2 regions of the Pseudoalteromonas sp. NSLLW218 genome follow, and region 2 is predicted to be linked to the other one. Evidence: predicted binding sites of a transcription regulator. Region 2 holds the regulator's gene; the other holds the start of a gene.

Region 1 (16,424 bases), on a different contig from region 2:
GTTAGAAAAAACAAACAGGTATCAAGCAATCCGTTTTACATTAAACAAGATGGCGCAAACTACGAATTACCCACTGCTGAACCAGGTGATTACTTAATAGAACTCGTTGATGGCAAAGGGAATACCGTTAGTAGGGTATCATTTACGATAACCGGCACGGGTAACTTAGCGGGTAAGCTTGAAAAGAATGCTGAACTGCAAGTTCAATTAAATAAACCGGATTACAAACCGGGCGAAACAATTGAAATAAGTATTGTAGCGCCTTATGTTGGCTCGGGTTTAATTACAATTGAAACTAATAAAGTACACGCTTTTAAATGGTTTGAGAGTAAAACAACAAGTAGCATACAAACCATAACGTTACCTCAAGGGATAGAAGGCAATGCGTATGTTAATGTTTCATTTGTTCGAAGCCTTGAATCGAAAGAAATATTTACAAGCCCATTAAGCTACGCAGTTAAACCATTTGCGATTGATCGTAGTAAACGCGCAATAGATTTTGACGTAAACATACCTGATAAAGTAAAACCAGGTGACGATTTAGTCATTTCATATAGTGCCAAATCACCTTCACGTGTTCTGTTATTTGCTGTAGATGAAGGTATTTTACAAGTGGCGAATTATCGGACGCCAAAGCCGTTAAATCACTTCTTACAAAAACGTGCTTTAGAAGTCAGTACCATGCAAATTGTTGATCTTATTTTACCTGAATTTAAACTAGTGCAAGAGCTTGCAGCTGCGGGTGGTGGTTATGCAGAATCAATGGCAATGAACCGCAAGAGCAAGCAACTTAACCCGTTTTCTCGTAAGGTACAAAAACCAGTCGCATTTTGGTCTGGTATTTTATCGGCTGATGCTAAAACGAAAAAACATACGTTTACTATCCCAGATACTTTTGCAGGTCAGGTACGTGTAATTGCTATTGCCGTAAATGACGAGGGTGTTGGTGTTAAAGAAAGTACAACACTTGTGAAAGGGCCCTTTGTATTAACTCCTAATGTATTAACGACAGCAGCACCAGGCGATGAGTTTAATATTGTACTTGGTATTGCTAATGGCGTTGAGGATTCAGGTAAACAACTGCCAATTACGGTAGAAGCGCTTACTTCAAGCAACATTGAAATAATAAGCGATAAAAAATTAACGCTAAATATTGATGAAAAATCAGAAGACACATTAACGTTTAGAGTGAAAGTGCTTGATAAGCTTGGCGCTGCATCAATTACATTTACTGCGTTATCGGGTGACAATGTTAGCCAACGCACGGCAACGTTAAGTGTGCGCCCTGCGGTTGCATTTGTTAGTAGCTTTGAAAGTGGCTTTAGTGAATCAGGTAAAAAAGAAATAGTGGTTTCGAGACAGCTATATCCTAACTTATCACAAAATAATATTACCGCTTCACAAAGCCCGTTAGCGCTTGTTGATGGTCTTATTAGTTATTTAGATAACTTTCCTCATATGTGTACCGAGCAAGTAGTGAGTAGTGTGTTTCCGGTGCTGAGTTATTTAGAACACCCAAGTTATATGGGCAATGTATCTTATAAACATGAGCGTATAAACAACTTAATAGATACCCTTCGTCAACGTCAGTTACCTGATGGCAGATTTATGTTATGGCCGGGTAATTCTAGTGCATCTATTTATTCTTCTCTTTATGTTATGCATTTTTTATTAGATGCAAAAGAAGCGGGCGTAGCAATACCTTATGATATGTGGAACAGTGGTTTTGAAGGTGTGCGCAGTATAGCGAGCCGATCTTTAGAGACGAATGACAGAAACCGCGCTTATGCTATTTATTTGCTAACACGACAAGGTGAGGTAACAACTAATTACTTATCTGATTTAGAAAAAAGTGTAAATGCGAGTAATAGCAAAGTATGGCAACAAGATATAACGTCCGCGTTTATGGGCGCAACTTATCAGCTATTACGTGCAAGCGATAAAGCGCAAGCACTGATCAATAGCTATAAAATTGGGCAAGATACCCAGCACGATAATTGGGGCGCTTACGACTCACGTTTAGCTCACGACGGACAGTATATTTATTTGTTATCAAAACATTTTCCTGCTCGCTTAAAGCAGTTAACTAAAGATGATTTGTTTAATGTCGTTGACCCTATTTTTAAAGGAGACTACAACACGTTGTCGTCTGCTTGGTCTGTACTTGCTATGACGGCATACTCAAAAGTTGCGTTATCACAAGCCCAGCCTGAAGATGTAAAAATAATGGCAACAACGACAATGGCAGAAAAAGAGGCATTAGACATAACCTATACACCTTATCCTAAAGCCTCGTTTTTAAATGACGTTAAAACGCTTGATGTATTAGCGCCACCTCGCTCATTTTACATGATGAGCCAAGCTGGTTTTGATACAAACGTGCCACAAAAGTCATTAAGTAATGGTTTAGAAGTTGTCAGAGAATACCAAGACGATAAAGGTAATGTGATAACCACCGCTGTTCAAGGTCAAGAACTAAACGTTGTATTACGAGTGCGTAGTACAACGGGTAAAAATATTTCGGATGTTGCTGTTATTGATTTACTACCTGGTGGGTTTGAAGTACTCAGAGACAGCGTTCGCAATAGTTATAATCGCTGGACCTCTGATTATAAAGATATACGAGAGGATCGCGTTATATTGTATGGCAGCTTTGGCGATAGCATGACTGAGCTTACTTACAAGATTAAGGCTACTACATCTGGCAGCTTTGTAGTGCCATCGGCTTATGCTGAATCTATGTATGATTTAAGTATTAAAGCGCACTCAAAATCGGGTCGTTTTGATGTTACCGCCGCTAAATAAAAAGTTTAGTTTTATAATGAAAACGGCTTTTTTTACAACAGCACTGCTTGCAGTGCTGTTGTATTTGTTTACTCCAAAGCCTGATATTACCCAGCCCAATGCTTACTCAACGGCTTTTTACGATAGCAGTGATAAATTACTTCGTTTAAATTTAGCCGCAGACGATAGATATAGATTATGGACGCCAATAGATAAAATCCCTTTGAGCGTTCAACAAGCTACTTTATTGTATGAAGACCAAGACTTTTATGAGCATATTGGTATCGATTTTATTGCTTTAATAAATGCGTTTTATACTAGCTATATTAAAAGAAGTCACCGAGTCGGTGCGTCAACAATAACAATGCAAGTAGCCCGGTTGCACTTTGGGATGAACACGCATGTTATTTTTGGAAAAGTAGAACAAATACTTCGAGCGTTACAAATTGAGAGACACTACAGTAAAAACCAAATACTCGAGGCGTATTTTAACTTAGCGCCTTATGGATCAAATATTGAAGGTGTTGGTGCAGCCAGTTTAATTTATTTTAAGAAACCAGCTATTGATCTTAATTTACCTGAGTCATTATTACTTAGCTTAATCCCGCAAAACCCAACCAAACGAAATCCCATTAAAAAATCGGCTAAACTGGTATTGCTAGAAACAAGAAAAAAACTGTTTACTCGTTGGCTTGAAACCCACCCAGACGATAAACATTGGCTAGCAGCTATGCAATTACCGATAAAGGTATATGCCTCTTCAGACTTGCCTTTTGAAGCTCCACATTTTATTGACAATTTACAAAGCGAGTACCCGCACCTAAAGCCTGGAGAATATAAAACGTCGATAGGCCTTAATTTACAAAACTTACTTCAGCGCCATGCAAGAAATTACATTAATCGCAGGCATAGAGACGGGCTCAGTAATACGTCTGCTATTTTACTAAATTATAAAACTATGGAAGTAGTTGCTGAATTAGGCTCTGTGGATTTTTTTAATAATGACATTAGCGGTCAAGTAAATGGTGTAAGAGCTAAACGTTCACCAGGTTCAACCCTTAAACCATTTATTTATGCGCTTGCTATAGACGAAGGGTTAATTCATCCATTAACGCTTGTAAAAGATGCCCCCAAACGCTTTGGAGGATATACACCAGAGAATTACGATCAGCAGTTTTTAGGGCCTATATCGGCTACTGAATCGCTAGTGCTGAGCCGTAATGTGCCTGCTGTTAATTTGATGTATCGCTTACAAAAAGTTGGGCTATACGATTTACTCGTTGCAGCCGATGTTAAAAAGCTTCAGCCCAAAGAGTTTTATGGTTTAGCGCTTGCGCTGGGCGGCAGTGAAGTAACGATGCTAGAGCTCGTTAAGTTATACGCTATGTTAGCTAATTTAGGGGTGTATAAGGATGAAGTTATATTAAAAAAAGACGCCACTGTTATTAACCAAAACAACCCAAATAATCAAAACAATCATATCAAGCAACTCATCAGCCCAGAGGCAGCCTACCTGACTTTACAAATGCTAAGTAAAAATAGTGCAGTTGATGAAATTTCATTTCAAAAAGAAAGAAGACAATCATATCCTGTATATTGGAAAACAGGTACTTCATTTGCTTTTCGCGATGCATGGTCAGTAGGTATTGTTGGTCCGTATGTTTTAGCTACATGGGTCGGTAATTTCTCAGGAGAAGGGCACCCATCTTTTATTGGGCGACAAGCAGCCGCGCCTTTATTTTTTGAAATAATACGTTCATTAGATAGTTACGGCTTAATCAAAGGCAATATAAAACCAGGTGGTTTAAATATTACAGAAGTAGATATTTGTTCAACAACAGGTGATTTACCTGATGTGCATTGCCCTAAAACAGAAAAAGGGCTTTTTATTCCAGGTAAGTCGCCAATTAAAGTGTCCGATGTACATCGTGAAATTTATATTGATAAAGTATCGGGATTACGTGCTTGTCAGTATGTTGAATCTACAACTACAAAGGCAGTTTATGAATTTTGGCCATCTGACTTAGTCAGATTATTTAAACAAGCAGGCATTGTTAAACGCCAGCCTCCACCTTATTTAGATTCATGCTTAATTAATGACACGAGTACACGAGGCTCAGCACCGAGTATTACATCCCCGAGTAATTTAATTAGCTACACGATAAGAGCCAGTAAATTGAAGCAAGAAGGCCTGCCTTTTAGCGCAATCACAGATACAGACTCACGTATTTTATATTGGTTTGTAGATAACAGCTTTGTTGGTAAAGTAGAGCGAGATACGCCTTTTTTCTGGCACCCGCAAGTAGGCGAATTTGACGTAAGAGTGGTTGATAATTTAGGGCGTAGCGCATCAGTTTCAATGCGTGTAAAGCTCGTTCAGTGATACGTAAATAAGCTAAAGAGCTAGTTATCGGGTATTAAACAATTAGATTGGCGTTTATAAACTGTATTTAGCGTTTAGACTACTTTAAATTAATACTTACATTGCCATTGGGTTTACAGCAGCACAGGAGTATTTCGCCTTCGCGCACAAACGCAAGTGGCTCTTCGTTATATTCAACACTACCTGACACTAACGTTGCTCTACAGGCGCCGCAGTAACCTTCGCGGCATTGGAATGCAACGTCTATTTTCATGGATTCTAAGCAGTGTAAAAGAGAAGGGCAGCCAGCGGTAAACTCTATACACTGGCTGTTTTCTGCAAGTGTTACACTTGCAGTAGACTTATCACTCATTATAAATCAAAATCACCAAATTCTGATGCATCAACTTGCGAGTCTATTTGACCAACAAGGTATGAGCTTATTTCTGCTTCTTGTGGTGCTACTTGCACGTTATCAGACACTAGCCATGAGTTGATCCATGGGATAGGGTTACTGTTATTTTCAAACTGTGCAGGCAAGCCAATCGCAGTCATACGTGCATTGGTAATGTATTCAACGTACTGACATAAAATATGCTTATTTAAGCCAATCATTGAACCATCTTTAAATAAGTATTCGGCCCACTCTTTTTCTTGCTCCGCTGCGTCAACAAACATTTTAATAGCTTCATCGCGGCACTGGGCAGCAACAATCGCCATTTCTGGGTCGTCTTTACCGTCTTGCATAATGTTTAAAATATGCTGAGTACCCGAAAGGTGAAGTGCTTCATCACGTGCAATTAGCTTGATGATTTTAGCGTTACCTTCCATTAGCTCGCGCTCAGCAAACGCAAACGAACATGCAAAGCTTACGTAAAAGCGAATCGCTTCAAGAATATTTACCGACATCATAGCTAGGTATAGTTTCTTTTTAAGCTCAAACAAATTCACGATAACAGTTTTACCATTAATCTCGTGCTTGCCTTCACCGTATAAATTGTAAAGCGAAACAGAGTTAATTAAGTCATCGTAATATTTAGTTACGGCATCAGCACGTTCGCTAATTTTATCGTTGCTAACAATGTCATCAAAAATAAGTTCAGGGGCTTGTGTTACGTTACGGATAATATGCGTGTATGAGCGGCTGTGAATTGTTTCACTGAACGCCCACGTTTCTATCCATGTTTCAAGCTCTGGTAGTGATACAATTGGAAGTAGAGCCACGTTTGGCGAACGACCTTGTACACTATCAAGTAGTGTTTGGTATTTTAAGTTGCTTAAAAATATATGCTTTTCGTGATCTGGTAATGCTTGAAAGTCTAAACGGTCTTTACTTACATCTACTTCCTCAGGACGCCAAAAGAAAGACAGTTGCTTTTCAATTAACTTTTCAAAAATTGGGTATTTTTGTTGGTCGTAACGAGATACGTTTACAGTTTGGCCAAAAAACATTGGCTCTTGCATTTGATTATTATGGTTTCGGCTAAAAGTAGTATAAGACATGTTTATCACTCAAAAAACTATCAGAAAAAGCGGGCTAAATGCCCGCTTAAAATAAAAATCAGCAGTTATATTTTACACGCGCCGCCTTCACAATCATCATCTTCCACTTCTGGAGTATCTTCTTGTGAATCTGAGGCGCCATCGCGAGTATTGTGGTAATACAAGGTTTTAACACCTAGTTTGTACGCGCTTAATAAGTCTTTTAATAAGACTTGCATAGGTACTTTACCGCCTTCGAACTTGTTTGGATCATAATTTGTATTTGCAGAAATTGTTTGGTCAACAAATTTTTGCATTATACCAACAAGCTGCAAGTAACCATCGTTTGATGGAATGTCCCATAGTAACTCGTACTGATCTTTTAAACGCTCATACTCAGGAACAACTTGTTTTAAAATACCGTCTTTACTTGCTTTAACGCTAATATGTCCACGTGGTGGCTCAATACCGTTAGTTGCATTAGAGATTTGCGACGATGTTTCTGATGGCATTAATGCACTTAGTGTTGAGTTACGCATACCGTGCTCTTTAATATTTGCACGTAGTGTATCCCAGTCAAGATGAAGTGGCTCATCACAAATTTTATCTAAATCACGTTTGTACGTATCTGTTGGCATAATGCCTTGAGAGTACGTTGTTTCGTTAAACTTAGGACATGCGCCACGCTCTTTAGCAAGCTCGTTTGATGCCTTCATTAAGTAATATTGAATAGCTTCAAAGGTTTTATGTGTTAATGCATTTGCGCTACCATCTGAATAACGCTTACCGTTTTTAGCTAGGTAGTAAGCGTAGTTAATCACGCCTATTCCTAGTGTACGACGACCCATAGTTGCATTTTTAGCCGCCGGTACAGGGTAGTCTTGGAAATCAAGTAAGTTATCAAGTGCGCGTACTGCAAGTTCAGCTAGCTCTTCAAGCTCATCAAGTGACTCTATTGCACCTAAGTTAAACGCAGAAAGTGTACAAAGGGCAATTTCGCCTTCTTCGTCATTTACGTTGTTAAGTGGCTTAGTTGGCAATGCAATTTCTAAACATAAGTTAGATTGGCGAATTGGCGCAACTTTAGAAATGAATGGGCTGTGTGTATTACAGTGATCAACATTTTGTAAATAAATACGACCTGTACTTGCACGTTCTTGCGCAAACATAGAGAAAAGCTCAATGGCTTTAATACGTTTTTTACGAATAGACTCGTCTTGTTCGTATTTTACGTAAAGTGCGTCAAACTCAGCTTGGTCTTCAAAAAATGCATCGTAAAGGCCAGGCACATCTGATGGGCTAAATAATGTAATGTAGTCATCTTTAATTAAACGAGAGTACATTAGTTTATTAAACTGTACGCCGTAATCAAGGTGACGAACGCGGTTGTCGTCTACACCACGGTTATTTTTAAGTACAAGTAGGTTCTCTACTTCTAGATGCCAAAGCGGGTAGAACAAAGTTGCAGCGCCGCCGCGTACACCACCTTGCGAACAACTTTTAACGGCTGTTTGAAAGTGCTTATAAAAAGGAATACAACCTGTGTGGTACGCTTCGCCGTTACGAATATGGCTACCTAAAGCACGAATTCGACCAGCGTTAATACCAATACCTGCGCGTTGTGATACGTATTTAACGATTGCAGACGATGTAGCGTTAATTGAATCAAGGCTGTCGCCACATTCAATTAATACACACGAGCTAAACTGGCGAGTAGGCGTACGTACACCTGACATAATTGGCGTTGGTAGAGATATTTTAAATAATGATACCGCGTCGTAAAAACGTTTGATGTAATCAGTACGTGTTTCACGTGGGTAGTCTGAAAATAAGCTTGCTGCTACTAAAATATATAAAAACTGTGCACTTTCGTATATTTCACCCGATACACGGTTTTGAACGAGGTACTTGCCTTCAAGCTGTTTTACAGCTGCGTAGCTAAAGTTAAGATCGCGAGAATGATCAAGGTATGCATCAAGCTCGTCTAATTCTTGCTCTGTGTAATCTACTAATAAGTGAGCATCGTAGCGTTTATCGCCAACCATTTTTGTTACGTGGTCAAATAAACGTGGTGGTTCAAATTGACCATACGCTTTTTTACGTAAATGGAATACAGCTAAACGTGCAGCTAAGTATTGATAATCAGGCGATTCTTTTGAAATCTGATCCGCTGCTGCTTTAATGATGGTTTCGTGGATGTCTTTGGTACGAATACCGTCGTAAAACTGAATGTGCGATTTTAATTCAACTTGCGAAACCGAAACGTTGTTTAAACCTTCGGCGGCCCATTCAATAACGCGATGGATCTTATCCAGATCAAGTGGCTCTTTGCGCCCGTCACGTTTGCTTACAGATAACTGTTGGTTCATTTGCCTGTATTCCTTGGGAATTATGTATTTTGACCAATGCTTTATACCTCGCCGAAGCAAGGTACATACTCATTTATTATAGGTTTCACCGTATTGGCGAATTTAATTGAATAACATTTGGCCACAATATCTGGTGTTGTTCAATTTAGAGATCACAAGATAGTGTGGTCTGAGTTGTTTTGCAAGGGACATAATTGCCCCTATTTGTGGATAACTTTGGGATAACGCATTTGTGTTAGTAGACACTCACCTTCGAACAATCATTTAAGTTGAAATATGCAAAAATCAACTAATGATCTGCTAAATTTACGCATTTTAAAAATAAATTTTGACTGCTTTTTTTATCAGCAAGCTTTGTGTGAAAACTAACACAATCACAATATATAGTGTTTAATAATTAACATGACACTATATATGGTTAAAACCATCAATTGGACTTAGCCAGTTAAAATTGGCTTTCCAAGCTATCGCTTCATCTTTACTTGGGATGTAACCCCAAAGTGCCGTTGCGGTATGCATACCTGCCGCTTTGCCTGCTTGTATGTCGCGCTGTGCATCACCAATGTATAGACAACGGTCTGGTTTTACTTGCATGAGCTTTGCACAATGTAGTAATGGTAAAGGTGATGGCTTAGCTTCAGCTAATGTGTCGCCACTTATTACTACACTGGCATTTTTTAATGCGGGAATAGCTGCCACTAAAGGATCGGTTAAAAAGCCAGGCTTGTTAGTCATGATCCCCCATTTGATCTTTTTCTGATCAAGGCCGATAAGTAACGATTCAACTCCGCTGAAGCAATGCGTGTGTTTTGCTATGTTTGCAGCGTACTCGTTAACTAATTGCTTTATAAGCTCGCTTTGGTGTTGTTTGTCCCATAATTCTTTAAAACCAGCCTCTAATAATGCGCCTGCGCCGTTAGATGCCGCAGGACGGTATATATCACTACTAACAGGTTCTATTTTATTATTAATAAGGACTGCGTTTAAAGCGGCACCTAAATCATCAGCGGTGTCGAGTAGGGTGCCGTCTAAATCAAATAAAAATGCATCGTACTCTATAAGGGGGTGGGGGGCTTGAGAGTTAGCCATTAAGCTAACTTCTCAAAATAAAGTATGTAATTTACGCTAACGTCACTATTAAGCGTATATTGCTTTGATAGTGGGTTATAAGAAAGCCCTGTACTTGCACGAACTTTTAAACCGGCTTGCTCTGCCCATGCAATAAGCTGTGCAGGTTTTATAAACTTTTTATGGTCGTGTGTACCTTCAGGTACCATTTTTAAAAGCTTTTCAGCGCCAACAATCGCGTATAAATATGCTTTAGGTGTTTTGTTAAGGGTTGAAAAAAACACATCCGCGCCTGGTTTGGCAAGTGCGGCTACAGCATGAATAATAGAAGCTGGGTCGGGTACGTGCTCAAGCATTTCCATACAGGTTATTACATCAAAGCGCTCTGGGTTTTGCGAAGCAAACTCTTCTGCAGGTATTTTTATATAATCTACATTTACGCCTGTCTCTAAACTATGCAATTTAGCAACAGTTAAAGGCTCTTGACCCATGTCGATACCGGTTACTTTTGCGCCCATGCGTGCCATGCTTTGGCTTAAAATACCGCCACCACAGCCAACGTCGAGTGTTTCTTTATCGAATAAGCCTTGCGTTTTGTTTGCTATAAAGTCTAGTCGTAACGGGTTAATTTCGTGAAGAGGTTTGAATTCTCCGTCTAGGTCCCACCAACGCTCAGCGATGGCTTCAAATTTTGCTATTTCTGCGTGATCTACATTTTGATGTTCGGTCATAAAATACTTCCTCGTCAATCTGAGGCCATTATATAGGGCTAAATTGATAAATCGCAAAGTTTTGCGCCTGTAAATTAAAATTAATTGTGATAGCATGGCTGTTAGAAATAATAACAATACTCTTAATACCCAATACCGGGTTGTTGAGAGCTGATACTGAAGGAATGTGATATCAAATGACTGATCTCGCCAATGAAATTCTGCCAGTCAATATTGAAGACGAGTTAAAAAACTCCTACTTAGATTACGCAATGAGCGTAATCGTAGGACGTGCATTACCAGACGTACGTGACGGCTTAAAACCTGTTCATCGCCGCGTTTTGTTTGCAATGAACGAGCTTAGTAATGACTGGAACAAGCCTTACAAAAAATCGGCCCGTGTGGTCGGTGACGTAATCGGTAAATACCACCCACACGGCGACAGTGCAGTTTATGACACGATAGTTCGTATGGCTCAGCCATTCTCACTGCGTTATATGCTTGTAGATGGCCAAGGTAACTTCGGTTCGGTTGATGGTGATTCAGCAGCGGCAATGCGTTATACAGAAGTACGTATGGCAAAAATGTCGCATGAGTTATTAGCCGATCTTGAAAAAGAAACGGTTGATTTCGTTCCTAACTACGATGGCACAGAGTTCATCCCTGATGTTTTACCTACGAAAGTTCCTAATTTATTAGTGAATGGTTCGTCGGGTATTGCGGTAGGTATGGCTACAAATATACCACCACATAACTTAACTGAAGTTGTAAATGGGTGTTTGGCACTTATTCAAAATCCTGATTTAACTATTTTAGAGTTAATGGATTATATCCCTGGTCCTGATTTCCCAACGGCTGCAATTATCAACGGTAAGAAGGGCATTGAACAAGCCTACTTAACTGGCCGTGGTAAAGTGTACATGCGTGCACGCGCCGACATCGAAACCGATGAAAAAACAGGTCGTGAAACAATTATCGTTCACGAAATTCCTTATCAAGTTAACAAAGCTCGCTTAATTGAAAAAATTGCTGAGCTAGTTAAAGATAAGAAAATTGAAGGTATTAGCGCGCTACGAGATGAATCTGATAAAGACGGTATGCGTATCGTTATTGAGATTAAACGTGGTGACGTAGGCGAAGTTATTTTAAATAACTTGTATTCACAAACTCAGTTACAAACTGTGTTTGGTATGAATATGGTTGCTTTAATTAATAACCAACCTAAGTGTTTTAATTTAAAAGAAATGCTTGAAGAGTTTATTATTCACCGCCGTGAAGTAGTAACTCGTCGTACCGTGTTTGATTTACGCAAAGCGCGTGACCGTGCTCACACGCTTGAAGGTTTAGCGATTGCGCTTGCAAACATTGACCCAATTATCGAACTTATTCGTAAATCCCCTACACCAGCTGAAGCTAAAATTGCCTTAACAGCACGTCCGTGGGAATTAGGTCATGTACAAGGTATGCTTGAGAAAGCAGGCGAAGATAATGTAGCTCGTCCAGATTGGCTTGCTGCTGATTTAGGTATTCGCGACGGTCAATACTATATTTCTGAGCAACAAGCTCAAGCAATTCTAGATTTGCGTTTACACAAGCTTACTGGTCTTGAACACGAAAAAATCTTAACTGAATATCAATCGTTATTAGAGCTAATTGCTGAACTACTTTATATTTTGGCGACTCCTGAGCGTTTAATGGAAGTTATTCGTGATGAGTTAGTGGAAATTAAAGCGCAGTATGGCGATGAACGTCGTACTGAGATTAATGCAGCGGCTCACGATATCAGCCTTGAAGACTTAATTACTGAAGAAAACGTTGTAGTAACGCTTTCTCACGAAGGGTATGTGAAGTATCAGGCATTGTCTGATTACGAAGCACAGCGTCGTGGTGGTAAAGGTAAGTCAGCAACGAAGATGAAAGATGAAGATTTCATCGAACGTCTTTTAGTTGCAAATACACACGATACGATTTTATGTTTCTCTACAGCGGGTCGTTTATATTGGCTTAAAGTGTATCAGTTACCACTAGCAAGTCGTGCAGCGCGCGGTAAGCCAATTGTTAACTTGTTACCACTTGAAGCAGATGAACGTATTACTGCTATATTGCCAGTACGCGAGTACGCTGAAGATAAATACATCTTTATGGCAACTGCATTCGGTACAGTTAAGAAAACACCATTAACGGCTTACAGTCGTCAACGAGCTAGCGGTATCATTGCTGTTAACTTAAATGATGGCGATAGCTTAATTGGTGTTGATATTACCGATGGTAGCAACGAGATTATGTTGTTCACTGATGCTGGTAAAGTAGTACGCTTTAAAGAAGCTGAAGAAACAACCGTTGTTGATGAAAACGGTAACCCAGTACTTGATGAAGAAGGCAACCCTGAGATTCGTTTCAAAGGTGTTCGCCCAATGGGTCGTACGGCTACAGGTGTTCGTGGTATTAAAATGCCAGACGAGCAACGCGTAGTATCGTTAATTGTACCAAAAACTGACGGTGCTATTTTAACGGTAACTGAAAATGGTTACGGTAAGCGTACACAACTTGAAGATTACCCATCTAAGAGCCGTGCAACACAAGGTGTTGTATCTATCAAGGTGAGTGAACGTAACGGTGCTGTTGTTGGTGCTGTTCAAGTTGACGACAACGACGAAATAATGATTATTTCGAATCGTGGTACCTTAGTACGAACTCGCGTTAATGAAGTTTCTACGGTTGGACGTAACACGCAAGGTGTTATTTTGATCAGAACTATTGACGAAGAGCAAGTAGTTGGTTTACAACGTATAGAAGAGATTGAAGTTACAGAAAGTGACTTAATTGATATTGAAGACGTTGAAACAGTAGATACGGTTATTGATGAAGTAGCGGATGATAATCCTCCTTCAGAATAATTGATATTGAAAAAGCGGCCTTGGCCGCTTTTTTTAATGTTGTTGAAAAAAATTAATAGAGTGTGAAATTATATTCATTCATTAAATTTTAAAGGTTTAGTGGATTGGTATTAAATGTTCATACTTAGTAGTTAAATTACTGGAATGAGGCAAAGGTAATGAGTAAATATAATTTTTGTGCGGGGCCAGCTATGCTTCCGCAAGCGGTTATGAAAAAAGCGCAAAAAGAGTTTCTAGATTGGCAAGACCTAGGTGTGTCTGTGATGGAAATTAGCCATCGTAGTAAAGAGTTTTTAGCGCTTACAGCTAAATGTGAAGCCAGCCTTCGCCGTCTAATGAACATTAGTGATGAATTTGAAGTGCTGTTTATGCATGGTGGTGGTCGTGGTCAGTTTAGTGCAGTGCCATTAAATTTACACCAAGAAGGCAAAATAGCGTTTTATTGCGAGAATGGCGTATGGTCGAAAAGCGCCAGAGATGAAGCGAATAAGTTCACTCAAACGTCTTTTACGGATGTCCGTAATGATGCAGATGGTGAGTTTTCAATTAAAGCCGTTGCTGACTGGGAATTACCAGAAGATGCTGCGTACATCCACTATTGCCCTAATGAGACTGTCGATGGCTTAGAGATTTTTGATGTACCTAGCCACCCAACAGCTCCGATTATTGCTGATATGTCTTCAACTATATTATCGCGTGAGATAGACGTTAATAAATTTGATTTAATTTACGCTGGTGCGCAAAAAAATATCGGTCCATCGGGTATTTCAATTGTTATTGTTCGTAAAACATTACTTGAGCGCGAAGGTTTGCCAAAGCCTGGTATTTTAGATTACGCACTTGAAGCAAAGCAGGGCAGTATGTTTAATACCCCACCTACCTTTGCTTGGTATTTAGCGGCTGAAGTATTTGAATGGCTTGAAAGCAATGGTGGGGTAAAAGCCATGGAAGCACAAAATATTGCTAAAGCAGATTTACTGTATGATTTTATTGATAACTCTGACTTTTATTCAAATATTGTTGCTAAGCATTGTCGTTCACGCATGAATGTCCCATTTTGGTTAAATGATGAAAGCTTAAATAGCAAATTTGTTGCTCAATCAAGCGAGGCCGGTTTACTTGCACTTGAAGGGCACCGAATTGTGGGAGGCATGCGCGCAAGTATCTATAACGCAATGCCACTTGAAGGTGTTCAAGCACTTGTAGACTTTATGGCTGCATTTGCAAAGGAGCACAGCTAATGGAGCAGCTTCGTTTAGAGCCCATTTCACGTGTAAATGGGACTGTTACTCTGCCTGGCTCAAAAAGCTTATCGAACAGAATTTTATTATTAGCAGCACTTGCAAGCGGTACCACCGTTGTAGAGAACTTACTTGATAGTGATGATATTCGTCATATGTTGGGTGCTCTGAAGCTTTTAGGTGTAAATGTAACACTTAATGAAGAACGCACTGTAGCTACTGTAGAGGGTGTTGGTGGTGTGTTTAAAACACCAAGTGAACCATTATTTTTAGGTAATGCAGGTACTGCTTATCGACCTTTAACAGCAGTGCTTGCGGCTGTAAGTGGCGAATATGAGTTAATAGGCGAGCCACGCATGGAAGAGCGTCCAATAGGGCACTTAGTTGATGCTCTACAAACACTTGGTGGCGATGTTACCTATACAAAACATAAAGATTATCCACCACTCAAAATCGTAGGCGGCCAAATCAATGGCGGTGAAGTTGAAATTGATGGCAGTATTTCAAGTCAGTTTTTAACTGCCTTGTTAATGGCAGCACCTTTATTTAACGGCGATACAAATATAACTATTAAGGGTACTTTAGTATCTAAGCCTTATATTGATATTACGTTAGGTGTTATGGCGCGCTTTGGTATTGATGTTGAGCACAGTGACTATGTAACTTTTAACGTTAAAGGTGGTCAACAGTATCAATCAGTCGAGCGAATTATGGTTGAAGGTGATGCTTCATCGGCTTCTTATTTCGTTGCAGCCGCAGCGATTGCCGGTGGCGAGATAGAAATTAAAGGTGTTGGCGCTAAATCGGTTCAAGGAGATATAGGCTTTGCTAAAGTAATGGAGCAGGTTGGCGCTAAAATTGATTGGTATGATGAGCGCTTAGTTGTTCGCAAAGGCGAGCTTAATGGCGTAGATATAGATGCGAATGCAATTCCTGATGCTGCTATGACCCTTGCAACAGTTGCTTTATTTGCTAAAGGTAAAACTGCTATTCGTAATATTTATAACTGGCGCGTTAAAGAAACAGACCGTTTGTACGCAATGGCAACTGAGCTTAGAAAAGTAGGCGCTGAAGTTGTAGAGGGTGAGGATTTTATAGAAATTACTCCACCTGAACATTTTAATGATGTTGCTATAGATACTTACGACGATCACCGTATAGCTATGTGTTTTGCTATGGTTGCCGTAGGCGGAAAGCCAATAACGATTAATGATCCAAAGTGTACTTATAAAACATTCCCTACATTTTTCAATGTTTTAGCATCAGTCAGTGAATAAGCTATTTAGAAGTAATTACAAAAGTTACACACTAATAGCAGATATATTTTAATAACTGACGTATAATGTCGCGGTTTATTTAGGTGTGCATTGCAGGAGGTTTTAAATGCAGGCGTTATTAATGCCCGTGATCACCGTTGATGGCCCAAGTGGTTCAGGTAAAGGAACTGTTTGTCGCTTGTTAGCCGACAAGTTAGGGTGGGATGTATTAGATAGCGGTGCGATTTATCGCGT
Region 2 (16,424 bases):
CAATAAGGTTATAGGTTACATCGCTAAAGCACGTAACTGTATAAATACATGGATTATTATTTAGCGCTTCTATTTCACCAATAAGGGTATTGTTACAATCCAATTGACCTAACAGCAGGCGTCGTCCATTACCTACGTCGTAACTAAACGACACAGTGCCACTGCGTACAAGCACAAGCTTGCTTAAAGGCTGATCTTGATGGATCAGGACTTCTTTTTTTGATTGTTGATAGCTACTACCGGCAAAGGTTAAAAGCTGATCAACAAGGTAACTAGAAAAATGGTATTGAAACATCAATGTGCTCTTCGGACATTTGTCCTATTTATTACATCTTAATGACGATAGCATTAAGACACTAAGAATTTACGCTAACTTGCTATTAATATTATTAGCTTTGCTAAGAGTATTATTTTACCTTCATTTCCCGTGTAATGATTTAAGAATTTGCTGGTATTTTCCGGCAAACTTTTTCAGGTTTTTTAAGCAGGTTAGCTTTTTTATTTTGTTGTAACTTTGCAATACTTATAAGTGCCATAAGCTAGCAGTACATGTAATGCTAACCTAAAGGCTAGGAGAGAACAATTGAGTTGGGAATATTTAGGTTATATTGCATCAGCTTTATTGGTTGCATCGTTAACAATGACAGATGTAGTAAAACTACGTTGGTACAACATGTTTGGTTGTATTGTATTTACTGCATACGGTGTTGCCATTGGCGCAGTGCCTGTTATTTTTACCAACGGCTTATTGTCGCTTGTAAATTTATACCACATTATAAAAATATATCGCCAACCTAAAGTTGAAGACGCTAAAAGCTAAAATAAGTTATCTGCACAAAGTAAGTTAATGGTTTTAATTAAAATCAAAAACTTTAGTTTTTGTGCAGTCCAGCTTGAAGCGTATATAAATAACTTCACACCACTTTATATAACTTACCTTGATGATCCTTTGAACCATTCTGTAACCTCCTATTTGAAAGGTGATTACCATAGGTTTTAATACGTCGAACGTTAGCTAATACCAACCTGCATAAATCTTTGATCAATTTAACGAATTAAATTGCACTATAACGTCGTTAAAAATTTTTTATTTAGAACAACTAGATACAAAAATTTTTGCCTAGTTCTAGCGTAATTTTCTCAACGTTAAATAGACCCCGTATATAAGCAGATTGGTATAAACTCTGTTCGCGGTTAATAAATATATAAATAAGTGCTTCAAAAAATTCCATAAAAAAATCCGATAGCAGTAAACTGCTATCGGATTTTTTATCTGTTATAACAACCTGCTTATATATGGGGCTATTTAACTCGTTAAATTGTTAAATATTTACGCAGGTTGGTACTATGGTATTTAGGTATTTACGCTTTTTCTAAATCTTCAACGTCACCTAAGCCAGCAGTTAGTTCTTCAAGTAATTGCTTTATCTCTTCAGAAGCTAAAATAAAGTCAGCATCAAGTTTTAAAGCCATATCTTCTTTAGGAATATCTGCGTTTTCTTCTTTTAGAGTTTCAGAGTAGCTTAAACGTTTGATAGAGCCATCGTTTTGTAGCATAAACTTAAGACGCTCTTGCCAATCAAGTGCAAGTTTAGTTACGCGTTTACCACTTTCTAAATGCGATTTAACTTCATCACACGATAGGTCATGACCTTTGAGCTTTACTTGTGCGCCGCTGTCGTCTGCTTCTTCAAGTTCAGCGTCTGAGCCAATAGCAAAGCCTTCTGGTGTACTAAAGTTAGTTAACCAATCAGTTAAAAACACATCTAAATCGTAGTTAGCAAACGCAGGTACAACCGGAAGCGTTCCTAGCGATTTACGAAGTAGTGCTAGTAGCTCTTCTGCTTTATTAAAGCTGCCACTATTTACAACAACCCAACCGTTTTCTTGGTCAATAAAGGCAAATTGTAAGCTCGACTTTTTAAATGCTTGAGGTAGAAGAGTATGAAGAATGTTTTCTTTTAATTCGTCTTTTTCTTTCTTTTTAACTGGGCGGTTTTCTTCAGCTTCTATCAGATCAACTTTCTCAGCGACTAGTTCGTTGATAACAGAAGCAGGGAGTACTTTTTCTTCACGTTTAGCGCAAACTAAAATACTTTTTTGAGAAAAGTGAGCTAGTGTTTCGCCGTGTTTTCCAAATGCTTTTGTCCAACCAAATGTTGCAAGCTCTTGACCAGTACATGGGCGAAATAAATCTTGCTCTAATGCTTTATCAAAATCTTCTTGAGTGTATGAAACGTCTTGCTTAAAGCGGTAACAAATAAGGTTACTAAACCACATAGGGGAATTGATCCATTTAAAAATTTGTACAATCATAGCAATAAAAACAGTATCTCGAAATGACTGATTTGTTACTGTTGAATATGAACAAATTTAACGCATGTAGTTTTATTTATTCATATTTATCAAAAATAGGCAGTGGCTTAGCCATGTTCTTCGGAAATTGAATATAGTAACGCAGACCTCTGCCTGGTTCACTCGTTGCATCAATCGATCCACTTAGGGTTTGCTTAACTAAATTAAGCATTATATGGGTACCTAATCCGCTACCGCCTTCATCGCGCTTGGTAGTAAAAAATGGGTCGAATAATTTTTTCAATTGCTCGTTGGTAACACCATTCCCATCATCTTTGTAATCAATAGTTAAATTGGTGTCATCTGCGCTGATTTTAATATCCATTACACCGTTACTTTTACCTTCAAAGCCATGAATAAGTGAGTTCATAATTAGGTTGGTAAAAATTTGGCTTATAGCCCCTGCGGGTAAATTTAAAACTAAATCATCTGGGCATTCTAATTTTATAGTATGAGATGTCTTTTTTAATTTTGGGTGCAGTGAGCGTATGACTTCGTTAGTGTAATCTTTGAAGTTAATTGTTCTCACTGCCTCACTGGCCTGATCGACCGCTATTTGTTTAAAGCTAGCAATAAGTTCAGAGGCTCTATCTAAATTAGTTGTTAGTAAGCTAGCGCTTTGCTTCGCTTCGTTAATGAATTCTTCTAGTGCTTTTGGCGAAAGCGTTTTTTCGGTATAAGCGTTTTCGAGTTTATTTAAGCGTTCTTGTAAAAATGATATTGCCGTTACACCTATACCAATAGGGGTGTTTATATCGTGTGTAATACCTGCGACAAGTCCACCTAGCGCGGCCATTTTTTCTGTGCCTAATAAACGTTCCTGTGCAAGGCTCAACTCTTCTATATAACGTTGAGATTCAGTTTGCTTTGTAATTAGTTCTTGTTCTGTACTTCGGCGTAAATCAACTTCTTCTGTGAGTACAATTTTTTGTTTTTCGAGTTCGTACTTTTGCTGCTGTAAATCCATCATTGCTTGGCTTAAATTTGATGTTTTACGGGCTACATCTTGTTCAAGTTGTATGTTGTGCTGATCGAGCTTTTCGTTACTTATAATGAGTTCTTTTTGGGTGTGCTCCAGCTCTTTTCTATACTGAACTACTTTATCAATTAGTTTGTTAAACGACTGCTCCATCACTTTTAGTTCGTTATGCTCCTCTGTTTCTATTTCTATGTGTTGACCTTCTAGCTCATCCAGTTCTAAATTTTCTAGCTGCTCAGTGAGCTCAGCTAAAGGGTCTGTAAGAAGTTTTCTAAATGCCATTAAAAATAAAATGATCAAAAAAGTGGTTTTAATCATTGCGTTACCAATCAAAAAGTAGATTGATACCATAATGCGGCTAAAAACAACTTCTCGACTTGAGAATAAGGTAACGTCGCCAACTTGGGTTGCACGGCCTGAAAATTCGAAAATAAGTGGAAAGGTATAACCAAATAAACCCGATTTACTATCTTCTAAAATTACTTCTTCTTGTACTAATTGTTGGTTATATAGTTTATGTATATCGAGCGAACGTCCTAGCTGTGAAATAATTTCACCGCTGTCATCTCGAACTATAATCCCTTCAATCATGGGGATGGCGAGTAGACCTTCTGCTGTTGTAATTGTTTGCTTGGTATTAAGTTCCCAAATAGCGCGTGTTAAGCTGCGACTAAAGGTTTTTTGTAATGTACTCAATTCATCACGGATATAGTCTTTAGTATTAACGTATTCAGCAAGCACTTGTCCGCAAGTCACTACAAAGGTAAGCAAAAAATAGACGGATAAAACGCTAGTCAGCAGCTTCTTAGAAAGACTTTTTTGTAACATGAGTGACTTGTTCATCCTTTATTATTTTTGTAACGTTACGATAGTAATTTAAAAGTTAGTCAATAAACCTCTAAAAATAAATAAAAAAGTTAAAATTTAACAAGATAAGCCCAAAAAGCAGGCGTGTAGCATCAAAGCAATTAAAACAAGCTATGAGTTAGTAAGTTTGTTATCTATTAAGTATTTAAGGTTTTATTGGTATTTGCCTTGGTTAATTATATCTTAAACGGATTTATTCTATATTTATCATTGTATTAAATTATTAATGCGCTGAGTGCTTGGAGGCGTGTTAAAGTGTCTAAAATGCGAAGGAAGGTATTTTAGTAACCTTTTAATAAATTTGATGGTTGTGTAGTAGTAAACATGATGAAATTTTCGATATTAGTCTGTGACGATTCTGCAGTCGCCCGTAAACAAGTTGTGCGGTGTTTGAATGAATGTATAGACGCTCAAATACAACAAGCTACAAATGGAGCGCATGCTCTAGAACTTTTACGGGCACAAAGCTTTGATTTGCTATGCTTAGACCTCACGATGCCCGAAGTTGATGGTATACAAGTACTCGAGACTATAAAAACAGAAAAAATAGAGTGTTTTGTTTTAGTTATTTCCGCCGATATACAAGAGAAAATGAAGCAACGAGTCGCTCAACTTGGCGCAATAGACTTTATCGATAAACCTATCAATAAATCTAACTTAAACGAAATATTGCATAAATTTGGCATTCATTAGGTTTTTTCATGTTAAAAAAGGATGTTTTATCTTTTGATTTAGGGTTGACAGCATAGCCTTTGTTAAGGCAGTCTTAACATATGAAAACAATTAATCGCGTACTGACCATTATTATTACAACCATCATTCTTACTGGATAGTGGCATAGGTCGGTGCAACAAATTTAAAGGCCTGTGTTCACTTAGAACACAGGCCTTTTTTCGTTTTATGGGATGAGGAACATAAATAATGCGAGTTTTAAAATTTGGTGGGTCTTCGCTTGCCGACTATGCATGCTTACAACAGGTAGCTCAGCTAGTTAAAGCACAATTAAAAGATGAAATGTTATTGGTACTTTCTGCTCCCGGTGGAATGACCGATTCGCTAGTTGCACTTGCAAGTGCCGCAGAGCAAGGCTCAGACTTTTCGCAACAATGGCAAGCATTGGTTAGCCGCTGTGAAGGTTTAAAAGCTGACGTTGAAAAAAGTGGTGGTGTAGTTACAAGTTGGCCAAACTTAGGCGAGCTTAAAAATAAACTAGATGGCGTGTCACTTATACAGTGTTGCCCTGATCAGGTTCGCGCATTTGTGATTAGCTTTGGAGAGCGCGTGAGCGTTTCTTTAATGCAGGCTTTATTGAGCTCGCATGATGCAAGATACTTAGAAGCAACCAGCTGTATTGCTTCAACGGGTGGCTACATTGATGCAGAGGCTGATTTAGTAACAAGTAAAGCGCGCTTTCAAGCTGTGCTTAAAGAAAGCCCTGCAACTATTTATATCATGCCTGGTTTTACAGCGAGTAATGATAAAGGTGAGCTTACAACGCTTGGTCGTAATGGCTCAGATTACTCAGCAGCAATTGCAGCAGCATGTTTAGAAGCTGAAATTTGCCAAATTTGGACAGACGTTGATGGTGTATACAGTGCTGATCCTCGTTATATTAAAAAAGCGACTAAAGTAGATTTTTTATCTTATAAAGAAGCGATGGAGCTTTCTTACTTTGGTGCAAAAGTACTTCACCCTAAAACAATTTTACCATGTGCTAAAGCGGGCGTGCCGTGCGAAATTAAAAATACGCATAACCCAGACGCACAAGGCTCATTAATTGGTAACGATTATTCATCAGATGAGCCAGTAAAAGCGCTTTCGAGCCTACAAGACCTTGCAATGTTAACTGTTTCAGGGCCAGGCATGAAAGGCAAAGTAGGTATGGCGTCTAAGGTATTTAACGCGCTTGCTCACGATAACGTATCAATTGTATTAATCACTCAGTCATCATGCGAGTTTAGCATTAGCTTTTGTGTGCACGAAACAGACCTAGCACTTGCACTTGACGCGCTACAAACTGCATTTGAGCTTGAGTTACAAGCAGGGCTTATTGAGCCTGTACAAGTGCAGCGCAATTTAGCCATTGTTACTTTAGTGGGCGATAACATGCGCGCGCACCGTGGCTTAGCGGCTAAGTTTTTTGCATCTCTTGCACAAGCTCAAGTAAATATTGTGGCAATTGCACAGGATTCTACAGAAAGTGCTATTTCTGCGGTAATTGATGGTGAGTTATGTAACGACGCCGTGAAAATATGCCATGAAAACTTTTTCACGCATGTGCCGTCAATTGATGTGTTTTTACTAGGTTGTGGCTTAGTAGGGCAAGAGCTTATTAATCAGCTTGAGCGTCAGCAAGCGTGGCTTGAAAAACGTAATATTAAACTTAACTTGTATGGTGTTGCTAACTCTCGTCAATTACACCTAGATAGTGAAGGTATTGCTTTTGGCGATTGGCAGCAAAAATTGGCCTCATCTGAGCAGGCATTTGATTTAAAACTAGTAGAGCAGTTTGTTAAGCAAAATCATTTAGTAAATCCTGTACTTGTTGATTGTACGTCGTCGGATGCACTTGCTGCGCAGTATGTAGACTTTTTAAATGCAGGTTTTCATGTGGTTGCTGCCAATAAAAAAGCAACAACAAGCTCATACACGTATTACCAAGATTTAATTGCAGCAACGCAAAAGAATAATCGTAAATTTTTATACGAAACAAACGTAGGTGCAGGCTTACCAGTAATCGACAACTTACAGTCATTATTTGGTGCGGGTGATGAGTTATTAGAGTTTAGCGGTATTTTATCAGGTTCACTTTCGTATATGTTTGGCGCACTTCAAGATGGTTTATCACTTTCTGAGGCAACTATTAAAGCCAAAGAAAGCGGTTTTACTGAGCCCGATCCTCGTGATGATTTATCGGGTACCGATGTAGCACGTAAGTTATTGATCATTGCTCGCGAAGCCGGTATGAAATTAGAGTTAAGCGATATTGAAGTTGAGTCTGTATTACCACCAGGTTTTGCACAGGGCGATAGCGTTGATGAGTTTATGGCAAAACTACCAAGCTTAGATGCTGATTTTAACAAGCTTATTCAAAGTGCTGCTAGTGAAGGCAAAGTACTTCGCTATGTAGGCACAATTAAAGAAGGCCACTGTAAAGTAGGTATTGAAGCAGTAGATGCCAAACATGCACTTAGTGTCATTCGTGATGGTGAAAACGCGCTGGCTATTTTAAGCCAATATTATCAGCCACGTCCGTTTGTAATTCGTGGTTATGGCGCTGGCTCAGAAGTAACAGCCGCAGGTGTATTTGCTGATATTTTAAAAACGTTATCGCGCTAGGAGATCGTTATGATTGAAGTATATGCTCCGGCGTCTATTGGTAATTTTGCTGTAGGTTTTGATGCACTTGGCGCAGCGCTTGCGCCAATTGATGGCAGTTTATTAGGCGATGTAGCCGTTGTAAGCGCAGCACCAAGCGACGAATTTATTTGCACAGGCGAGTACGCTCACAAGTTACCAAGTGATGCTAATGAAAATTTAGCGTACCAGTGCTTAGTGCATTTTAGAGCGCATGTTGCGCCTAATATGCCAAGCGTAAAGCTCGAGCTTAAAAAGAACTTACCAATTGGATCTGGACTTGGCTCTAGTGCGTGTTCGGTTGTGGCTACTTTTGCTGCCCTTGATAAGTTTGCAAAAACTAATTTAAGTCAGGTTGAGCTTATTGAACTGATGGCTGACTTTGAAGCTGTAGTAAGCGGCGGTCGTCATTACGACAACATCACACCATGTTATTTAGGTGGTTTGCAGTTAACTGGTGATTTAATTCCTGATAAATCAATTACACTGCCTGTTGATGAAAACTGGTACTACGTTGCTGCGTTTCCTGGTTTTTCGCTTAATACCGCAAAAGCGCGCTCTGTTTTACCAAAAGAGTTGAGCATGCATGCAAGTGTTGAGTTTGCTCAGCGTTTATCGGCATTTAGTAGCTTGCTGTTAACTAATCGTTTTGACGATGCGCTAAGCATAATGAAAGATGAAATAGCAGAACCTTACCGCGCACCGCTTATTAAAGGTTTTAGTGAAGCCAAAGCAAGCTTGCCAGCGCTGGGCGCTGAAATAGTCAGTATTTCGGGCGCAGGACCCACCTTGTTTAGCGTATGTAAAACACTTGAAGCTGCACAGCAATGCGCGCAGTGGTTAGAAACCAATTACATTAACGAGCAAGGCTTTTGCCACATTTGTAAATTAGATAACGACGGCACGCGTCAACTAACAGTTTTATAGGATAGGTAGTCATGCAATTACATAATTTAAAAGATAGCTCACAAAAAGTGTCGTTCGTTGAAGCCGTAAAAACAGGTTTGGGTCGTAACCAAGGTGTATTTTTTCCAGAATCACTAGCCCCACTGTCCGATGTTGATGCATTGCTTGATATGGACTTTGTTACGCGCAGCGGCAAAATATTATCTCACCTAATTGGAGATGAGCTACCAAGCGATACTGTGGCACAAATGGTTAAAAATGCATTTAACTTTCCCGTTAAGCTGGTGGAAGTACAAGATAACACATACTGTTTAGAGCTGTTTCATGGTCCTACACTTGCGTTTAAAGACTTTGGTGGTCGCTTTATGGCAGAGTGTTTAACGCAGTTTAATAAAGATGAAAAAGTAACTATTTTAACAGCAACATCGGGCGATACCGGTGCAGCTGTAGCGCATGCTTTTTACAATAAACCAAATATCGACGTAGTAATTTTATACCCTAAAGGCAAAATTTCACTTGCTCAGCAAAAGCTATTTACTACGCTAGGTAACAATATTCATTGTTATGCAGTTGAGGGCAGCTTTGATGATTGCCAAGAGCTAGTTAAAAATGCCTTTTTAGATGAAGAAGTTAAATCAACACTTGGGCTTAACTCAGCTAACTCAATTAATATTAGCCGTTTAGTTGCTCAGGTTTGTTACTACTTTGAAGCCATTGCACAGTTACCGAAAGAAAAACGCGCAACAGCGCATATATCAGTGCCTAGTGGTAACTTTGGTAATGTGTGCGCCGCAATGATTGGTGCGGTTATTGGTTTACCTGTAGGTAAATTAAGCGCAACAACAAACCAAAACGATACTGTGCCGCGCTTTATGCTTGATAAAAACTGGACGCCAAATGCAACACTTGAGTCGCTTTCAAATGCGATGGATGTAAGTAAGCCAAACAATTGGCCGCGTGTACAAACAATGTTAGATAATAACTGGTTTAGCTACGATAATTTTTATTCAACAAGCGTAAACGAGCAAGACACGCAAGCCGTGATGAAAAAAATTCAACAAACTGGCTATATTGCAGAGCCTCATACTGCTATTGCTTACCAAGGTCTTGTTGAAAATCGTGCACCTGGTGCCGCGGGTATCTTTTTAGCGACCGCTCATCCTGCTAAGTTTAAAGAAAGCGTAGAGGGTATTCTAAATATTGAATTAGGTATGCCAAAACCACTTGCTGATGCACTAGCAAAACCATGCCTAGCAAGCGATATGAACGCCGATTACGACGCGTTACGTACCGAAATACTTGATAAACTAGGCTAAGTTAAATTACAAGAAAAAGCGGCTTGAGCCGCTTTTTTTATAACTTTAAACGGATGAATACATTTAGTTATATTTACTAATTAAATGTAGTAAATATAATTCATTTAAAATTATTATGGCTTTATAAAAAAATATCATCTTAAAAGGGCTGTGAAATAGTTTCAATCCCTGTTTAAATATCCTCAACTTAAGAGCGTAGGCAAAGAGTCGTTTAAAGCGTACAATAAAGCCTCTAAAAAACACCATACACGTTGCCCTAGGAGACCCCAATGTTAGAACGTAGCATGAATATTTCGGATTTTGATCCAGAGTTATTTGACGCGATAACCAAAGAAACTGCTCGCCAAGAAGAGCATATCGAACTAATCGCTTCAGAAAACTACTGTAGCCCACGCGTACTAGAAGCGCAGGGTTCACAGCTTACAAACAAATACGCAGAAGGTTACCCTGGCAAACGTTATTATGGCGGTTGTGAGCATGTAGATGTTGTTGAGCAATTAGCAATTGACCGTGCTAACGAATTATTTGGTTCTGACTACGCTAACGTACAGCCACATGCTGGTTCGCAAGCAAATGCAGCTGTTTTTCTAGCATTATTAGATGCTGGCGATACTGTACTAGGTATGAGCTTAGCTCATGGTGGTCACTTAACTCACGGTTCTCACGTAAGTTTTTCTGGTAAGCTTTACAACGCAATCCAATACGGACTAGATGAAGCTACGGGCGAAATTGATTATGCACAAGTTGAAGCACTAGCACTTGAGCACAAACCAAAAATGATCATTGGTGGTTTCTCAGCGTACTCAGGTATTGTTGATTGGGCTAAATTCCGTGAAATTGCTGACAAAATCGGTGCTTATCTGTTTGTTGATATGGCTCACGTTGCGGGTTTAATTGCGGCAGGCGTTTACCCAAGCCCAGTTCCTCATGCACACGTTGTAACTACAACTACGCATAAAACACTTGCAGGCCCTCGTGGTGGTTTGATTATTTCTGCATGTGGCGACGAAGCAATCTACAAAAAGCTTAACAGCGCTGTTTTCCCTGGTGGCCAAGGCGGTCCTTTATGTCATGTTATTGCAGCAAAAGCAGTGGCATTTAAAGAAGCACTTCAACCAGAGTTTAAAGTATACCAAACACAAGTTGTTAAAAACGCAAAAGCAATGGTCGCAGTTATGCAAGAACGTGGCTACAAAATCGTATCTGACAAAACTGAAAACCACTTATTCTTACTCGATTTAATCGACAAAGATATTACTGGTAAAGATGCAGACGCAGCCCTTGGTAACGCTAACATCACAGTTAATAAAAACTCAGTGCCAAACGATCCACGTTCACCGTTTGTAACATCTGGTTTGCGTATTGGTTCTCCTGCAATTACTCGCCGTGGTTTTAAAGAAGCAGAATCAAAAGAGCTTGCTGGCTGGATTTGTGACGTACTAGATAACATCACTGATGAATCTGTACAGGCGCAAGTTAAAGAAAAAGTTAAAGCAATTTGTGCAAAATTACCTGTTTACGCTTAATTGCATAAGCAGCAGTAATTTAGAGCACAACAGGCCCTAATTTTTTGCTAAGATAAAAGACTGCTATTTAGCGGTCTTTTTTGTTTTAAAACGGAAGTACCGAGTTATGCATTGTCCATTTTGTACCGCAAAAGATACTAAAGTTATTGATTCACGCCTTGTTGGCGGAGGCCATCAAGTTCGCAGGCGTCGTGAGTGTAACGACTGCCACGAGCGCTTTACTACATTTGAAGGCGCTGAACTGGTCATGCCTCGTGTTATTAAACAAGACGGCAGCCGTGAACCATTTAACGAAGATAAATTATTAAATGGCTTAAATCGCGCACTCGAAAAGCGCCCAGTGAGCACAGAGCAAGTAGATGAAGTAGTGAATATAATAAAATCGCAACTACGCGCAACGGGCGAGCGAGAAATTTCAAGCCATTTGGTGGGTGAATGTATTATGGAAGCCCTCAAAAAGCTCGATAAAGTAGCGTACGTAAGATTTGCCTCTGTTTATCGCTCGTTTGAAGATATACGCGAATTTGGCGAAGAGATTGCCCGCTTAGGGGAGTAATACCAATTTTATGAAACATGATCATTCTATCGCATTAAATAGCGCACTCACTGCGTTAAAAATTATTTATATAGAATAGCTATATGTCATAATTTTCGCCTTGTTATTACGCTATTTTCTTAGCGCTATAATAGATCACTTATTTAACGCAATTGGTATAACAATGCAAAGCCAAACTACTTTTACCGAACATGACGAAATGTATATGGCACGCGCCATAGAACTTGCCAAAAAAGGCGAGTTTACTACCACGCCTAACCCTAATGTTGGCTGTGTATTAGTTAAGAATAATCAAATAATTGGCGAGGGTTTTCATCAATTAGCAGGTCAAGGCCATGCAGAAGTAAATGCACTGGCAATAGCGGGTAATAATACACAAGGTGCAACGGCTTATGTAACGCTTGAACCTTGTAGTCATTATGGGCGTACGCCACCGTGTGCTGAAGGCTTAAAAAAGGCGGGCGTTGTAAAAGTAATTGCCGCTATGGTTGATACAAACCCACAGGTTGCGGGCAAAGGCCTTAAAATACTGAGCGATGCCGGTATTGAAGTTGCTTATGGATTACTTGAATCACAAGCACGCGCACTTAACGTTGGCTTTTTTAAGCGAATGGAGCAAGGCTTACCTTATGTGACCTGTAAAATGGCAGCAAGTATAGATGGTAAAACAGCGCTTAAAAATGGACAAAGTAAGTGGATCACAAGTCCAGCGGCTCGCCAAGACGTACAATTATACCGAGCGAAAAGTTGCGCTATTTTAACTGGTGCCGATACCGTGTTAGTAGACGATGCTAAACTTAATGTGCGACTAAGCGAGTTGCCTTGCACGCTACCTACCAATTTACCGCTTCGCCAGCCCGTGCGTGTTATAATTGACTCTCAAAACCGTTTAACGCCCAACCTTGCTTTATTTAAAATCCAAAGTGATGTAATAATATTTACGACTAAGGTTGATAAATCATTGCAATGGCCGCATTTTGTAAAACATATTGAAGTATGTGAAAGCAATGGCAAAGTTGATTTGCAGGCTGTTTTAGAAAAGCTTGGGCAACTAGAGTTTAATAATGTTTGGCTTGAAGCTGGGGCAACACTTGCTGGTAAAATGACAGAGCTTGATTTAATAGATGAGTTTGTTTTTTATTTAGCGCCTAAACTCATGGGTCATGATGCAAAAAGTTTAGTTAATTTTCCTGAATTGACGAGTATGCAAAACACCGTTGATTTAACATTTAATGAATGTGCGCGCATTGGTGACGATTTACGTATCACCGCGTTAAAAACTCATTAAAATCACTTAATAAAAAAGAGTAGCGCTATGTTTACTGGGATAATAGAAGCCACAGGCAAAATTGCTTTATTACAAAAAAAACAAGGCGACTTAGCCATTCGTATCCAAAGTGCTGATCTTGATATGAAAGACGTAAAGCTAGGCGACAGCATTGCAACCAATGGCGTTTGCTTAACCGTAGTTGATAAACATATTGACGGTTTTAGTGCTGATTTATCTAACGAGACGATTGGTTTAACCGGTTTTGCTCACTATGCTTTAGGGCAAACGGTGAATCTTGAAAAAGCCATGCAACCTGTATCGCGTTTGGGCGGTCATTTAGTGTCTGGCCATGTTGATGGCATAGCAACTATTACAAGCATTACAGCAAACGCTCGAGCAACAGAATATTGGCTTACAACCGAAGAAAGTTTAATGAAATACATTCCGTACAAAGGTTCGGTATGTATTGATGGTATAAGCCTGACAGTAAACGCTGTAGAGGGCAATAAATTCAAATTAACAATTGTCCCACACACGAGTGAGCAAACCACAATTGCTCATTTTAAAGTAGGTACCCAAGTTAATTTAGAAGTCGATCAAATTGCACGTTATTTAGAGCGCCTTATAAAGGGTGCAGAGCAACCAACGGGCTCTGATATTTCGATGAGCTTACTCGCTAAAGCGGGTTTTATTAAATAACGAAACTGACAACTTACACGAGCAAATTTATGAATTTACACAGCGCGCAAGAAATCATCGATGATATTAAAGCCGGTAAAATGGTTATTTTAATGGATGATGAAGATAGAGAAAATGAAGGCGATTTAATAATAGCTGCTGAGCATATTAGCGCAGAAGCGATTAACTTTATGGCCACTCATGGCCGTGGTTTAATATGTTTAACCATGACGCAAGAGCGTTGCGAGCAACTTGATTTACCGTTAATGGTTAAAAACAATGGTGCTGCATTTTCGACTAACTTTACAATGTCGATAGAAGCATCAAAAGGTGTTACAACCGGTATTTCAGCTGCAGATAGAGCGCGTACAGTACAAGCGGCTATAGCTAAAGGCGCAGTCCCAAGTGATATTGTTCAGCCTGGTCATATTTTTCCTATTATGGCACAACCTGGTGGCGTGTTAACTCGTGCAGGACACACTGAAGCAGGTTGTGATTTAGCGCGTTTAGCTGGGCTTGAAGCATCATCTGTTATTGTTGAAATACTTAATGCCGATGGCACTATGGCACGACGCCCTGATTTAGAAGTTTTTGCGAAAGAGCACGGTATTAAAATTGGTACTATTGCTGATTTAATCGAATACCGTAACTTAAACGAAACAACAATTGAGCAAGTTGCAAAATGTAAGTTACCAACTATTCACGGTAAATTTGATTTAGTTACTTACAAAGACACAATTGACGGCCAATTACATTACGTTTTGCTTAAAGGCGATATAAAAGAGCAAGAGCCGACAAATGTACGTGTACATTTGCAAAGTACCTTTAACGATATTCTACTTTCAGATAGAAGTGCTGACCGTAGTTGGGGCCTTTCAGAAGCAATGGCTTATATTGCTAAAAACAAAGGTGCTTTAGTTATTTTAGGTAAACAAGAAAGCACTGAAGAATTAGAGGCGACTGTAAAAGCATTCGCAGCAGCTGATGCTGGCGAAAGTGTTACGCCACGTAAATTTAAAGGTACATCGCGTACTGTTGGCGTAGGCTCGCAAATACTTGCAGATCTTGGAATTAAACAAATGCGATTAATGAGTCGGCCTAAAAAGTACCATGCACTTTCGGGCTTTCATTTAGAAGTTGTTGATTACGTTGAGCCGCAATAAGCGCTCTGCTTTTAACTAGTCTATTATTTTATTTTTATGGTATGATGCGCAGCAATTTTTGCGCAATCGCAACCGCTTGAACTTATTTTTAGGGTTATCAAATGAAAATTATTGAAGGTAATAAGTACGCTCCAGGCAAGAAGTTTGCCATTGTCATTTCTCGTTTTAATGACTTTATTGGTAGCAGTCTCCTTGCAGGTGCTGTTGATGAGCTAAAACGCACTGGTGGCGTATCTGATGACGACATTACCGTTATTTATGTACCAGGCGCGGTAGAATTACCTTTAGCGGCTAAACGCGTTGCGGCAAAAAAAGAGTATGATGCAATCATCGCATTAGGCGTAGTGATCAGAGGTGGGACACCACACTTTGACCTAGTTGCTGGCGAATCAAACAAAGGTCTTGCGCAAGTATCACTTGAGTATGATATCCCGGTTGCATTTGGCGTATTAACCACAGAAAGCATTGAACAAGCAATTGAGCGTGCTGGCACCAAAATGGGCAACAAAGGCGGCGAAGCTGCTTTAGGCGCGCTTGAAATGGTTAATGTGTTAGATAAAATTTAAGTTTAAGGAATTTTTGTGAAACCAGCAGCAAGACGTAAAGCACGTATCTTAGCACTCCAAGCCGTTTATTCTTGGCAAATAAGTGGCAATCTAATTGCCGATATCGAACAACAAATGTTGATCGAGACAGACGTTACTAAAATAGATGTTGAATACTTTAAAGATTTAGCGACAGGGGTTGCTGTAAATTACAAGCAACTAGATGAAGCTGTATCACCACATTTAACACGTCCGTTTAATGACTTAGATATGGTTGAGCGCGCAATTTTACGTTTAAGCAGCTATGAACTTAAGTTCCGTGACGATGTACCTTACAAGGTTGCTATCAACGAAGGTATTGAGCTGGCCAAAATATTTGGCGCTGAAGATAGTCATAAATTTGTAAACGGTGTACTTGATAAAGCTGTTAAGCATTTACGCAAGTAAGTAACCGTTAAAGAGGGGAGCCGGCATAGGCCGGCTTTTTTGTGTATGAAGGAATTTGAATTAATTAACCGCTACTTTAAAGGTCGCGGGATCACCCGTCGTGATGTAAACCTAGGTATAGGGGATGATTGCGCTTTAGTAACCGTTCCACAAAACTGCCAACTTGCCGTTACAACAGACACTCTTGTTGCTGGCGTACACTTTTTCGATGATATTTCCCCTCGAGCATTAGGTCACAGAGCGCTTGCTGTTAACTTAAGTGACTTAGCGGCAATGGGCGCTGAGCCAACATGGGTTTCAGTTGCGTTAACTTTGCCAAGTATTGACCCACAGTGGATTGAAGAGTTTACTGAAGGCATGCATGAAATTGCTGAGTACTTTAATGTGCAAATTATAGGTGGCGATACCACACAAGGTCCATTAACTATTACTATTTGTGCTAAAGGGACTGTTCCAGAA

Evidence for each region. Region 2 encodes NrdR, which represses ribonucleotide reductase genes. Its sites were predicted from a motif close to AAACACNANATNTNGTGTTT; they were not measured.
Region 1: nrdA (class 1a ribonucleoside-diphosphate reductase subunit alpha) is a predicted target of NrdR. The motif match lies at 9,117-9,136, and genes of this name have one in related genera.

The regions. Positions count from the first base shown of each region.
Region 1 is NZ_JADYWO010000003.1:49,939-66,362, reverse strand. It holds gene I6E80_RS05125 (alpha-2-macroglobulin) at 1-2,805, shown strand, start outside; gene pbpC (penicillin-binding protein 1C) at 2,822-5,167, shown strand; gene yfaE (class I ribonucleotide reductase maintenance protein YfaE) at 5,247-5,519, opposite strand; gene nrdB (class Ia ribonucleoside-diphosphate reductase subunit beta) at 5,519-6,649, opposite strand; gene nrdA (class 1a ribonucleoside-diphosphate reductase subunit alpha) at 6,715-8,997, opposite strand; gene I6E80_RS05100 (HAD-IA family hydrolase) at 9,406-10,086, opposite strand; gene ubiG (bifunctional 2-polyprenyl-6-hydroxyphenol methylase/3-demethylubiquinol 3-O-methyltransferase UbiG) at 10,086-10,796, opposite strand; gene gyrA (DNA topoisomerase (ATP-hydrolyzing) subunit A) at 10,973-13,672, shown strand; gene serC (3-phosphoserine/phosphohydroxythreonine transaminase) at 13,831-14,913, shown strand; gene aroA (3-phosphoshikimate 1-carboxyvinyltransferase) at 14,913-16,190, shown strand; gene cmk ((d)CMP kinase) at 16,297-16,424, shown strand, end outside.
Region 2 is NZ_JADYWO010000013.1:15,167-31,590, reverse strand. It holds gene I6E80_RS17530 (Crp/Fnr family transcriptional regulator) at 1-295, opposite strand, end outside; gene I6E80_RS17525 (YgjV family protein) at 584-820, shown strand; gene rdgC (recombination-associated protein RdgC) at 1,363-2,280, opposite strand; gene I6E80_RS17515 (sensor histidine kinase) at 2,393-4,162, opposite strand; gene I6E80_RS17510 (response regulator) at 4,526-4,894, shown strand; gene thrA (bifunctional aspartate kinase/homoserine dehydrogenase I) at 5,123-7,540, shown strand; gene thrB (homoserine kinase) at 7,550-8,485, shown strand; gene thrC (threonine synthase) at 8,497-9,780, shown strand; gene glyA (serine hydroxymethyltransferase) at 10,050-11,306, shown strand; gene nrdR (transcriptional regulator NrdR) at 11,413-11,862, shown strand; gene ribD (bifunctional diaminohydroxyphosphoribosylaminopyrimidine deaminase/5-amino-6-(5-phosphoribosylamino)uracil reductase RibD) at 12,026-13,150, shown strand; gene I6E80_RS17475 (riboflavin synthase) at 13,178-13,831, shown strand; gene ribBA (bifunctional 3,4-dihydroxy-2-butanone-4-phosphate synthase/GTP cyclohydrolase II) at 13,861-14,973, shown strand; gene ribE (6,7-dimethyl-8-ribityllumazine synthase) at 15,075-15,539, shown strand; gene nusB (transcription antitermination factor NusB) at 15,555-15,965, shown strand; gene thiL (thiamine-phosphate kinase) at 16,011-16,424, shown strand, end outside.